4 regions of the Staphylococcus sp. AS1337 genome follow, and region 4 is predicted to be linked to each of the others. Evidence: predicted binding sites of a transcription regulator. Region 4 holds the regulator's gene; each other region holds the start of a gene.
What was found. The regulator Rex, encoded in region 4, represses fermentation and respiration genes when NADH is low (regulators of the CRP and FNR family bind a similar motif). The targets are predictions, from matches to a motif close to TTGTGAAATATTTCACAA.

Region 1: ACSUE0_RS02935 (L-lactate dehydrogenase) is a predicted target of Rex. The motif match lies at 1,492-1,509, and genes of this name have one in related genera.
Region 2: ACSUE0_RS11570 (formate/nitrite transporter family protein) is a predicted target of Rex. The motif match lies at 1,742-1,759, and genes of this name have one in related genera.
Region 3: ACSUE0_RS03280 (citrate synthase) is a predicted target of Rex. The motif match lies at 2,283-2,300, and genes of this name have one in related genera.

Annotation. Positions count from the first base shown of each region.
Region 1 is NZ_JBOIHZ010000002.1:31,213-34,642, reverse strand. It holds gene ACSUE0_RS02940 (transcriptional regulator, SarA/Rot family) at 1-296, opposite strand, end outside; gene ACSUE0_RS02935 (L-lactate dehydrogenase) at 447-1,403, opposite strand; gene ACSUE0_RS02930 (alpha/beta fold hydrolase) at 1,623-2,447, opposite strand; gene ACSUE0_RS02925 (proline dehydrogenase family protein) at 2,714-3,430, shown strand, end outside.
Region 2 is NZ_JBOIHZ010000007.1:118,130-121,559, reverse strand. It holds gene ACSUE0_RS11590 (HAD family hydrolase) at 1-3, shown strand, start outside; gene ACSUE0_RS11585 (hypothetical protein) at 8-199, shown strand; gene ACSUE0_RS11580 (hypothetical protein) at 249-431, opposite strand; gene ACSUE0_RS11575 (hypothetical protein) at 431-787, opposite strand; gene ACSUE0_RS11570 (formate/nitrite transporter family protein) at 859-1,689, opposite strand; gene ACSUE0_RS11565 (amino acid permease) at 2,002-3,390, shown strand.
Region 3 is NZ_JBOIHZ010000002.1:114,966-118,395, reverse strand. It holds gene icd (NADP-dependent isocitrate dehydrogenase) at 1-980, opposite strand, end outside; gene ACSUE0_RS03280 (citrate synthase) at 1,094-2,212, opposite strand; gene ACSUE0_RS03275 (amino acid permease) at 2,566-3,430, shown strand, end outside.
Region 4 is NZ_JBOIHZ010000008.1:18,475-21,904, reverse strand. It holds gene ACSUE0_RS11740 (sulfurtransferase TusA family protein) at 59-283, opposite strand; gene ACSUE0_RS11735 (YeeE/YedE family protein) at 305-1,393, opposite strand; gene ACSUE0_RS11730 (redox-sensing transcriptional repressor Rex) at 1,610-2,257, opposite strand; gene ACSUE0_RS11725 (ABC-F family ATP-binding cassette domain-containing protein) at 2,403-3,430, shown strand, end outside.

The DNA.
Region 1 (3,430 bases), on a different contig from region 4:
TCATTGAAATGTATAATAACTGTACGTTCATCATTCTGTGGTCTTTCTTTAATGATCCAAGTTTTTTCAACTAAATCATTATACGTTCTTGTACGTTTATAAGACTTAATATGAACAAAATCATCCATTTCCTTTAAAGTCATTGAACCTTCTTTCCAAAGTGTAAGAAGAATCAATATTTCTTCTTTTGACATTTTGTATTGCTTTTGTACTTTGGCAAAAATATCGTCAATTTCTTTTAATACCGATTCCAATTGCAATACGCCATCAACTTTATCAGCAAATGTCTTCCCCATATAATAATCCCCCAATCATAGAATAAAGTTTAAACATGTAAAATTAATTCATAAAAATCATCATTCATTGTGATATAAAATCTTCACTGAATAAATATTAGAATTTTTAATAAAATTAATCTTATATACAGTTTAAATTCAAACTATGAATTATGCAATTAAATGAGATATTTTATTTTGCATTTCTTTCAAAATATTGACAGAATTGTTGAATAAACTTTCTTCTTCCTCGTTTAAAGGTATTTCAAATACTTTCACCGCACCTTGTCGGTTAATTTTTGTAGGCACACCTACATAGACATCTTTTTGGTTATATTCTCCTTCTAAATAACTAGAAACTGTTAAGATGAGATTTTGATTATTTAATATAGCTTTTGTAATATGAACCAAGCCCATAGCGATACCATAGTATGTCGCCCCTTTAGCTTGAATAATATCATACGCCGCATCACGAGTATTAACAAAAATTTCTTCAATTCTGTGTTGTCTTTCGGGATCATCTTTAAGTAATTGATATAGCGGTTGACCTGCAATATTTGCTTGTGACCAAACTGCTAATTCTGAATCTCCATGTTCGCCTATAATTTGTCCGTGGACACTTCTATCTGATACACCAAATTCTTCTGCCAATTCGTATTTAAATCTTGCAGTATCTAATATCGTTCCAGAACCAATGACTTTTTCTTTTGGTAAACCTGAAACCTCTCTTGTTACATAAGTTAGAACATCTACAGGATTTGTAGCTACAAGAAAAATACCATCAAACCCTGAATCCATAACTTCAGAAACTATATTTTTAAATATTTTTGTATTTTTTTCAATTAAATCTAACCTTGTTTCTCCTGGTTTTTGAGCAGCACCAGCAGTAATTACAACTATGTCTGCATTATCACAATCTTTATAACTACCCGCTTTAATCTTTATAGGTGACCCACCATAAGGTGCAGCGTGGTTTAAATCCATAACGTCACCTTTAACTTTTTCTTCTGCTAAATCAATAATCACTAATTCATCCGCTACACCCTGAGCAACTAATGCGAATGCATAGCTAGAGCCTACAGCGCCATCTCCAATTAAAACTACTTTATTACTTTTAATATATTCCATAATAAGACTCTCCTTACGTATACGAACTTTTATTGTGATTTATTTCACAAATTAAATATAACAGGGAGCAAGAAAAATTGCAACGTTTTTGTGATATACTTCACAAATTAAATATTTTTTTCGTTCGACAATCAAAATTAAAAAAGAAAACGCACGCTATGGTACGCTTTCTTATTAAATGTGTATTCGCAACTGGCCTTTATTTAGATTTCTTGATTATTATGACACTTCATTTTCATCATGAACTATGAAACCATTGTTACTTGAACTATTATTCAAGAAAGCTAAAATATATCTCATTACTTCATCTCTTTCAGGCTCATTATGTATTTCATGATATAACCCATCCCAAGCTTTGAAATATAATTCTTCAGTAGTTATTTTTTCTTTTATTAAATCCATCGCCGTGACATCAGCTACTTTATCTTCTGTACCATACATTAAAAGCAATGGTAAAGATTTCACATCTTTTAAGTGGTTTACTGTTTCCTTCATTATCTCAATAATTTGTTTATACCAATGGTTTGTTACTTTTTGTAGCATAAGTTGATCATTATTTGTTTCATCGATTACTTCCGAATTTCTAGTTAAATCTTCAACTGTAATACCAACTTTAAACCTAGTATCTTTGGCAAGTTTACCTATATTCGAAATAATCTTATCTTTTCTAGTTTTATTGCTTTTTTTAAACTCAAGTAAAGGTGAAAGTAACATCAAGCCTTCAATTGGTACCTCCACTTTTTCAAGCAAGTTTAAAACAATTAAACCACCCAATCCTACGCCTAAGACATAAGTTGGCAATTTATATTCATTCGCTATTCGGATCCATTCAAGTATATGCTCATGATATACATCAAAATTATCAATTTGTCCTTTATTTGAACGTGAAGTTTGCCCCTGTCCTGGCAAATCACCCATAATTACATGATATCCATTACGGCGAAGCATTGTAATTACATATGCGTATCTACCTGTATGTTCAAGCATGTTGTGTGCAATTACAACAACACCTTTGGCTTCATTTTCGGTTTCCCATTTCCACATTATCCTTACTTCCCCTTCTACTTTAAATTCATTAACTATATTGTATCAAAATATCATGTAGTTTTTCCATTTTAAACATAACAATACAACTCTATAAGTGAGTTTATTTCCTACAACTAAATTTATAATTCTCTTGAATATGGAACTCATGAGTATATTTAATAATTTAAAGTGTAATATATTTTATTGTAAACGATTTCATTGCTATTTGATTCATGCTACACTATTAATGAAACATAGCTATAAGCGGAATAGGAGGAATTAATATGCCAATTGTGAAGAATTTTTTTATCGGATTATCAAATAATCCGCTTTTGAATAAGAGCGCCAAGGAAATCGGGCCGATGCTCGGGGCAAATAAAGTAGTTGCGGGTAATACTATTACTGCCTTGGTGGACACAATTGAACGTTTAAATAACAAGGGGATTACTGTTACAGTAGATTGCCTTGGAGAGTTTGTTCTAACTGAAGGTGAAGCAATCCAAGCAAAAGACCAAATCATAGAAGTGATGTATGCAATTTATAATCATAACTTAGATGGTCATATGTCTATTAAACTGAGTCAGTTAGGTTCAGAATTTGATATAGATCTTGCTTATCGCAATTTACGTGAAATATTATTGAAGGCTAATCAATTTGATAATATGCATATTAATATAGATACTGAAAAGTATGATAGTCTATTCGATATCACCCAAGTTTTAGATCGCTTAAAAGGTGAATTTAAAAATGTGGGCACTGTAATTCAGGCATATTTATATAAAGCTGATGCACTTATTGATAAATATCCAGAATTAAGACTACGCATGGTAAAAGGTGCTTATAAAGAAAGCGATACTATAGCCTATCAAACAAAAGAAGAGATAGATAAAAATTATATTCGTTTGATGGAGAAAAGGCTTTTAAATTCAAAAAATGTAACTTCAATTGCTACACATGATGATGAAATCATCAGACACATGAAACAATTTATTAAAGATAAT
Region 2 (3,430 bases), on a different contig from region 4:
TAGTTTTATGAATAGTTATTTATTAATATTTTTCTTAGGTGGTCCTATCATCTTAGCTATAGGTAATTTAGTTTTAGGACCTGTATTTAATAAAAAGATTCCTTTTAATATACAATTTCGTTCATTTATAGTCGGTACGATGGTTTATTTATTAGGTGCTATAGCTTTATATTATTTAGTACTACAAGATAGGTTTTGATTATATATACTAAAACAGATGACGCTTTATGAGACAAGCGTCATCTGTTTTATAAAAGTTGAAATATTAATGTTACACATACAAGAACAAGCAGTATAGCATCTATACCTATCATGATAGCAAACCGGGGGTTTTTTTCTCCGGCTTCTTTTGTTTTTTTATAGGCTTTCAAATTTGGAATTAAGCTTACAATTAATAAAATAATTACAACGATTCCTAAAATTACACTCATTATTTGTCACCACCGTTTTGATTTTTTGCTAGAAATTCCCAAACGTAGCCGGCAATAACACCTAAGATTAATCCAATAATAATCCCGACTTTTATTGCTGAAAATAGAGCACTTATGATAATCGCGATTAATAATGCAATCGGAATAGTTATACCAAATTTATATTTTCGTTCTGGAGAATTTACAATAGAAAACAAAGTATAATATAAAATACCAAAAACAAAGATAACCATTACACTTTTTAATATTAAAGGAAGAACTGAACTATTAGATTCACTAAAATAATTTAAAAAGAAAAATAACACACCAAATATAATGGAAATCGTAAGCGTACGTTTCATTAAGTGTTTATTCATATATAACTCCTTTGTAATAAAATCTACTGAAAATTATACCATATAAAACAGATGAATTATTGTATTAGCAGTTATCTAGATATATTACGTTGGTATTGGTGATGATCGTTTAAATAAGCATAGAACAAGCCTATAATTAATCCTCCTCCGATGTAATTGCCGATACCTGCACCTAATAAATTGATGATAACAGGTATAAGTGCTAATTCATTACTTTGATAGACTAAACCACCACCAAATAATACAGAGTTATAAATCACGTGCTCATAACCCATAAATGCAAATATAGACACACCAAACATCATGACGAACATTTTAGCTAAAACATCGTCTATTTGCATCGCTATGACTAAAGAAATATTGATGAAGAAATTAGCAAAAATACCCTTAATCAATATTGCAATAAAACTAGCAGTTAAAGTTTTATGTTCAATTGTATGCTCTAATTGTATTATCATGTCAGTGGTCATCACATCAGAATGACGTAATAATAAGAAAAATAAAAATCCACCCAATGCATTACCAATAAAGCATAGTGTAAAAATTTTAAAAACTCTGGTAGGGCTGATGACATGATAATATAAACCCACTGTAAAATACATAAAATTACTCGTCAGTAATTCTGAATTGGTAAATAAGATAAGTACTAGAGCAAAACTAAATGCTATAGATGCAATTATATTAATAACACCAGAAGGTAGATGAGTGTCTAGCGATGCTTTAATAAGCAAAACGAAGACTGTAATGACACCTAGAATAAAACCAGCCATTATGGCTCGAAGTAAATAACGTTTAAAATAAAAACTTTGTAAAATGTCTTTAGTTTTGATGGTATCAACTACATGGTCAATCCAAGCTTTTCCATAAAATACTTTATCCCATTTAATGTTTTTTTCGCTCATTTTTATCCTCACTTTCTACAATTATTTATAAGTATACTATGTCAAGAATTTTTTGTGAACTTCTTCACAAATTCTACATGAATTTATTTGACTTAAATTTTTAGTTCTGTTTTTATAGTTGATTTCAAGAAGAATAATTTTTTTAACAAAGCTTTACTTTTCAATGTAAAATCGCATACAATTGACAAACAGGTATGTAAGCCCTTACATAATCCGAAAATAATTGTTTTAATTTTTTGAATTTATAGTATAATAGCGACATAATAAGTGAATTTAGTACCACTTATATTTGAAAGAGATGGGGTTTGAATGATGAAAGATAATAATGAATTACAGAGGGGGCTAGGTGCACGTCAAATGCGTATGATTGCACTTGGTGGAACGATTGGTGTAGGACTATTTATGGGAGCTACAAGCACTATAAAATGGACAGGTCCTTCTGTTATATTTGCGTATTTAATTGCAGGTATATTTTTATTCTTAGTAATGAGAGCAATGGGAGAAATGGTTTATTTACATCCAACTTCTGGTTCTTTTGCTAACTTTGCAAGTGATTACATACATCCAGTAGCAGGTTATCTAACGGCTTGGAGTAACGTTTTCCAATGGGTAGTTGTAGGTATGAGTGAAGTTATTGCAGTCGGAGAATATATGAACTATTGGTTCCCTGATTTACCACAATGGATACCGGGCGTTATTGTTGTAGCGTTATTAGCCGGTGCAAACCTTGTATCTGTTAAAGCGTTTGGTGAATTTGAGTTTTGGTTTGCAATGATTAAAGTAGTTACAATTATTTTGATGATAGTTGCAGGTTTTGGTCTTATCTTCTTTGGTCTAGGAAATGGTGGAGAAGCAATTGGTCTCTCAAATTTATGGGCTCATGGCGGGTTTATGCCTAATGGTTGGATTGGCTTCTTCTTTGCACTTTCAATTGTTATCGGTTCATACCAAGGTGTTGAATTAATTGGTATTACTGCCGGTGAAACAAAAGATCCACAAAAAAATATCAAGAGCGCGGTTAACGGTGTTATCTGGCGTATATTGATTTTCTATATTGGTGCAATTTTTGTAATTGTTACAGTTTATCCTTGGAATGAATTAGGAAATATTGGTAGTCCATTTGTAGCTACGTTTGCTAAAGTAGGTATCACTTTTGCAGCAGGATTAATCAACTTTGTTGTACTTACTGCAGCGATGTCAGGTTGTAACTCGGGTATATTTAGTGCTAGCCGTATGTCATTAAATTTATCTCAAAAAGGAATGTTACCTAAATTCTTTGGCAAAGTTATGAAAAATGGTGTTCCTATGTGGACTGTACTTGCAATTGCAACAGGTATTTTAATTGGTGCTTTACTGAATGTAATTTTACCGTTATTTATCAAAGGCGCGGACAGTGTATTCGTATATGTTTATAGTGCTTCAATTTTACCAGGTATGGTGCCATGGTTCATGATTTTAATTAGTCATTTAAGATTTAGAAAAAATCATCCTGAAGAAGTGGAAGGTCACCCATTTAAAATGCCAGGTGGCGCATTTACAAACTACATTACAATGGCATTCTTTATTATGGTATTAATCGGCATGTTATTTAATAAGGAAACTGTGATTTCAGTAATTATTGGTATAGCGTTCCTATTGTTTATGACAATGTTCTTCTTCTTGAAGGGCTACCATAAATTAAGTAAAGATCAACAACTTTAAAGTGTAAAGTCCCACTGATCTAAAGAATCACCGCTTTAAA
Region 3 (3,430 bases), on a different contig from region 4:
GGAGCAATACCAATACCACCGACTTGTGCAGCTAATGCATCTGATACATAATCACCATTTAAGTTCATAGTAGCGACTACATCGTGATCAGCTGGACGTGTTAAAATTTGTTGTAAGAAGATATCAGCAATTGAATCTTTAACAATAATTTTTCCTTCTTGTTCAGCTTTATCTTGCGCAGCATTTGCAGCGTCTTTACCTTCTTTTTCAACAATTTCATCATATTGTTGCCATGTAAATACTTTGTCTCCAAATTCATTATGTGCTAAATCATAACCCCATTGTTTGAAAGCACCTTCAGTAAATTTCATAATATTACCTTTATGTACTAAAGTTAATGATTTACGATTATTATCTATAGCATATTGGATAGAAGCACGAACTAAACGCTCAGTACCTTCTTTAGAAATTGGTTTTACACCAATACCTGATGTTTCAGGGAATCTAATGTTTTTAGCGCCCATTTCGTTTTGTAAAAAGTCAATTAATTTTTTCGCTTCTGGCGTACCTTCTTTAAATTCAATGCCAGCATAGATATCTTCAGTGTTTTCACGGAAAATTACCATGTCTGTATCTTCAGGACGTTTTACAGGTGAAGGTACCCCTTGGAACCAACGTACTGGACGTAAACATGTGAATAAATCCAACTCTTGACGTAATGCAACATTTAGTGAACGAATACCACCACCAATTGGAGTAGTTAAAGGGCCTTTAATAGCAATTAAATATTCTTCAATTGTTTCGAGTGTTTCTTTAGGTAACCATTCGCCAGTTTCATCATAAGCTTTTTGACCAGCTAATACTTCTTTCCATTCGATTTTTTTTTCGCCGTTATAAGCTTGTTCAACTGCTGCGTCAATTACGCGACTTGCTGCATTCCAGATATCAGGACCGATACCGTCACCGATTATAAATGGAATTACTGGATTATTTGGTACTGTTAAACCTTCATTTGTTTTAACTACTTTTTCTCCTGCCATGTAAAAAACCTCCGTCATTTTGAGTTCTATTTTAGTTGTACTAACAACTATACATACATAAATGAATAATATTTTAAATTTTTATAAATAAAATTATTTATTTAATAATTTAATTATCTTTCTTCGATTGGTTCATATGTTCTATTTGTTTCACCAATATACTGAGCTCTTGGACGCATGATTCTGTTATCTCTATATTGTTCTAAGATATGTGCAATCCAACCAGAAGTTCTACTCACTGCAAAGATTGGAGTGAACAAGTCATGCTCAATATTCATACTATGATATACAGTAGCACTAAAGAAATCGACATTTGCAATCAAACCTTTTTCAGCTTTCATTTTATCTGCTATTTTCACTGAAATATCAAATAATTGACTTTGTCCTGTTTCAGAAGTGATTTTTCTACTCATTTCTTTTAAGTATTTAGCTCTTGGATCGCCATCTTTATATACACGATGTCCAAAGCCCATAATTTTTTCTTTGTTTTTAATTTTATTATCAATATATTCATCGACTTCATCAATAGATTTCACTTCAGATAACATGCTCATTACACGTTCATTTGCACCGCCATGAAGTGGTCCTTTTAATGAACCAACAGCCGCTACAATTCCTGAATACATATCAGATAATGATGATACTGCACATCTAGCTGTAAATGTTGATGCATTTAATTCATGATCTGCATGTAATACAAGTGCTTTATTAAATGCTTCAATTTCAATTTCAGAAGGTAGTTCCCCTCTTAACATGTATAAGAAGTTACCCGCATAGTTTAAATCACTACTTGGTTTAACAATTTCTTTTCCTTCCCTAACACGTGCATAAGCCGTAACTAATGAAGCAATTTTGGCTTGAATACGTATAGCACGATCCAGTGTTTGACTTTCGTCTTCATCTTCAGCATGCTCATCAAAATGAGCAATATATGAAACTGAAGTTCTTAAAGCTGTCATTGGATGAACATTGCCTGTTGCGTATTCTTTAAAGTGGTTATACACTCTAGGATTTAAAGTCATATATTCAAAAAGCTTTTGTTTTAAGTCTTTTAATTCATCCTCATTTGGCAATCGATAATGCCATAATAAGAAGATGATTTCTTCAAATTCAGCATTCTGTGCTAAGTCATCAATATCATAACCAGCATAAGTTAATTGGCTATCGATAATAGAACTTACTTTTGTTTCAGATGCAATTACCCCTTCTAAACCTTTCTGTAACTCTGCCATATATAAATTCCCCTTTTCTATTTCATTATGAAATGGCTTTCACAACTCATTATATCCAATCTTGACTCTTTTGTGAATATTTTGAGTATATTTTCTTATCAAACCAATATGAAATACTTATTTATTTATATGCCCTTTAACACACTTCTATCACTTGCATTGTTATAAGTTCATTTTAATATGGAAACTGTCTCACTTCAATTTTTATAGCATTTTAATTGGTTATCATGATTAATAACAAATAATTAATGTATTATTATACTAAACGCCATAGACTCTATTTAAAAAAATAGTTGTTTTATTTTATATTGCATAGCATAATAATAATTAACTAAATAAAGGAGTATAATTTTATGGCTAATCATGAATTACAAAGAGAACTAAGTAATCGTCACATCCAGCTAATTGCAATCGGGGGAGCAATTGGTACAGGACTATTTTTAGGAGCAGGTCAAACTATTGCGTTAACTGGCCCCTCTATTTTACTTACATATATCATAATTGGTTTTATGCTTTTTATGTTTATGCGTGGACTGGGAGAAATATTAGTAACAAACACGAATTTCAAATCATTTGCAGATGTCACTAATCACTATATTGGCCCATTTGCAGGTTTTGTAACAGGTTGGACTTATTGGTTCTGTTGGATCATTACAGGTATGGCAGAAGTAACTGCTGTTGCAAAGTATGTTAGCTTTTGGTTTCCAAACATACCAAATTGGATAAGCGCATTATTTTGTGTACTTGTATTAATGTCACTAAATTTATTAAGCGCTAAACTATTTGGTGAGTTAGAGTTTTGGTTTGCACTTATTAAAATATTTACTATTATTGCTTTAATTGTAGTTGGTGCAATAATGATTATTATGGCTTATGACACACAATTTGGCCATGCATCATTATCCAACCTATATAACAATGGAATATTCCCTAAAGGTATGAGTGGTTTCGTAATGTCTTTCCAAATGGCATTATTCTCGTTTGTAGGTATTGAACTTATAGGAGTCACAGCTGGAGAAACGAAAGATCCATCAAAGACCTTACCTAAAGCTGTTAACAGTGTGCCTATTCGTATCTTAGTATTCTATGTAGGTGCGTTAGCTGTTATCATGTCCATCATTCCATGGAATCAAATTAATCCTGAAGAAAGCCCATTTGTGAGACTGTTTGCACTGATTGGTATACCTTTTGCAGCAGGAATCATAAACTTTGTGGTAT
Region 4 (3,430 bases):
TTGTCTAATTGACTAAGTGAAGTTCACTTGCAGACTCAATCTCAACTATTACTATTAATTAAGCTTTTTGAATTGTGATTGTCCATGATGCATCATCTAATTGTTCATAATTAGTAACTGGATAGCCTTGCTCAGCTGCCCAATTTGGTAAAGCTTCAGTTGCTTGAGTACAATCAAAATCTATTTTTAATTCATCACCATTATCTAACGTATTCATTTTCTTTTGTGCTTCTATTAACGGGAATGGACAAACCATTCCAACTGTACCTAACTCGTGTACCATAATTTGTGCCTCCTATATTAATTATATTGTTTGCGTTTGTGACGTTACAGTTTCATTAGAAGTTTGCTTCTGCGCTTTTTTCATAGGTCTGATAAACACAAAATAACTCATTGTCCAAGCTCCTAAGATCATTGAAGCAAGTGCAATCCAACCTTTCCATGACATCGTTGCTGTTTCTACTAGTCCATTTCCTATTGAACAACCACCTGCTACTGAAGCGCCAAATCCCATAAGCACGCCGCCAATAATACTGTTACGAATAGTTTTTGTATCTGGCAATCTCCATTTAAACTCTCTTGCCCCTTTAGCCGCAATATAAGATCCTAGGAATATTCCAAGAACTAAGAAGACACCCCAGTCTAATAATTTCAAATCACCAGTTACAAAAAACTGTACTAGATTCGCGGATGGTGTTGTAATACCTAGCCCATACATTCTTCCTGTCGACTCACTTACAGGCCATGCAATTAACGCGATGAGCCCTACTGCAATAGCAGCCACAAATGGGTGGTATTTTTTTTCAAATAAATAATGCCGCAAACCTGTGAATTTCTGTTTTAATTTAGGAACAGCAAATTTAGGTTTCGGTTTGCGTAAAGTTTTGACTACAAAAAATACTGTAATAAATGTAAGTAATGCTACCCAAATCCATGTCGGTATCCCTGTAGTTTGTGACATGCTTGTATTAACGTTTGTAGGCTTATTTAAACCATCCATTAATGGTAATAATAGACCATATTTCGTAGCTGCCGAAGTAAATGCATAGGCGATGAGTGCCATCCAACTGCCTATTAAACCTTCACCTGCTCTATACCATGTACCGGTAGCACATCCGCCAGCTAATATAATACCTAAACCAAATATAAATGAACCTATTACTGTTCCAATAATAGGATAAGTTGACTCAGGTATTTGTACTAAACCAGTAGAAGTCAAAATGAGCAATCCTATACTTTGAACTGTAATTGCTATAAGTAATGCATAAAACATTTTGTTACTCTTTTGAATATACATATCTCTAAATCCACCAGCCAGACAAAACCGTGTTCTTTGCATAACAAAGCCTAAAAGACTTCCCACAATAATGCCACTGATTATTAACCAAGTCATATTAATAACCTCTTTCCCGATAAAATCAATAAGATTAATAATATTAGAAATCGTATAAAATTTCAACCTTGCAACTCATAAATTTTTAATTTTCTACTAACTTATATAGTAACAGTATTTCCAAATTCAAATTAAACATCCATAAAAAAATAGTTTTTTATAAACACAGCACACTGAGTGTATTACTGTATCTATAAAAAACTAACTAATCATTTTTTATTTATTGCTATAATTTTTCATAAAAAATAATAGCGATTGTAATTCAATACCTAAATCAATATGATGAACTTGAACGTCTGATGGAGTTAGTACACGACTTGGTGTAAAGTTAAGTATCCCTTTAACACCTGAATCTACTAATACATCAGCTACGTTTTGAGCTGCTTCTTCAGGAGTAGTCAATATCACTACATCTATATCTTCTTGTGTTAATATTTCCTTTATTTTATCAAATGGACTTACTGTCACTTTACCTATTTGTGTCCCAATAACCTCTTCACGAATATCGAATGCTTCAGTTATAGTCATTTCATCATGTATTGAAAAGTTATATGTTAATAATGCTTTACCTAAGTTCCCTACACCTACAATTGCAATTTTAATCTCGTCATTTTCGCTTATTTCATTTTTAAAAAAATGTAATAAGCTATCAATATTATAGCCATAGCCTTTCTTGCCTAACTCGCCAAAATAAGAAAAATCTCTTCGAATCGTTGCAGAATCAATATTTAAGCCTTCGCTGATGGCTTTAGAATTAACTCTATCAATGCCTTTAGATTTTAATGTATTGACGAATCTATAATATAACGGTAAACGTTTCAATGTGGCACGAGGAATCTTTTCGCTTTGATTAGCCAAGATCATTTCCCCCTATTTCATTATCTGTTATTCATTAATCTTATAATCACTACAACATTATACATGACTGAATAATAAAAATAAACAATGATAGTTTTAACAACACGCTGAATACTGTAGAATGATAATGAATAGAGAGGTGCAAAATCAGATGATATTATTACAACTCAATGATTTAACTAAATCATTCGACGGCGAAGATATTTTTAATAATGTGGATTTTGAAGTTAAAACTGGTGAACGCATTGGTATTGTAGGTCGTAATGGCGCCGGAAAATCTACATTAATGAAAATAATTGCTGGTGTTGAAGATTATGATAGCGGTCATATTTCTAAGAGTAAAAATTTAAAACTTGGTTATTTAACACAGCAAATGACATTAAATACAGATCAAACTGTATTTGAAGAAATGTCTAAGCCGTTTGAGGCAATGAAAAATTTAGAACAAGAAATGAAATTGGAAACAGATTGGTTAGCACAACATGCAAATGAGTATGATACTGAGACATATAAATCTCATATCGATCGCTATGAAGCATTATCCAATCAATTTGAACAACAAGATGGCTATCAATATGAAAGCAAAATTAAAACAGTCTTACACGGATTGAATTTTAGTGAAGCGGATTTCGACCGACCTATCAACGACTTTAGCGGTGGTCAAAAAACAAGATTATCTTTGGCACAAATGTTATTAAGTGAACCTGATTTATTACTTTTAGACGAACCCACCAACCATTTAGATATGGAAACGACCCAATGGTTAGAAAGTTATTTAAATTACTTTAAAGGTGCCATCGTAATTATTAGTCATGATAGATATTTCTTAGATAAAATTGTGACTCAAATTTATGACGTTGCACTCGGTGATGTTCAACATTATGTAGGCAATTATGCTCAGTTTATTGATCAAAGAGATAAATATTATGAAAAACGTATGCAAGAATATGAGAATCAACAAGCTGAAATTAAACGATTAGAGACTTTTGTCGATAAAAATATTGCCCGCGCTTCAACTACAGGTATGGCTAAGAGCCGTAGGAAAATGTTGGAAAAGATTGAACGCATAAATAAACCTATGATTGATGCTAAAAGTGCCAACATTCAATTTGAATTTGATCGTAATACTGGTAATGATGTCTTCCATATAAAAAATTTAGAAATTGGCTATGAGTCTCC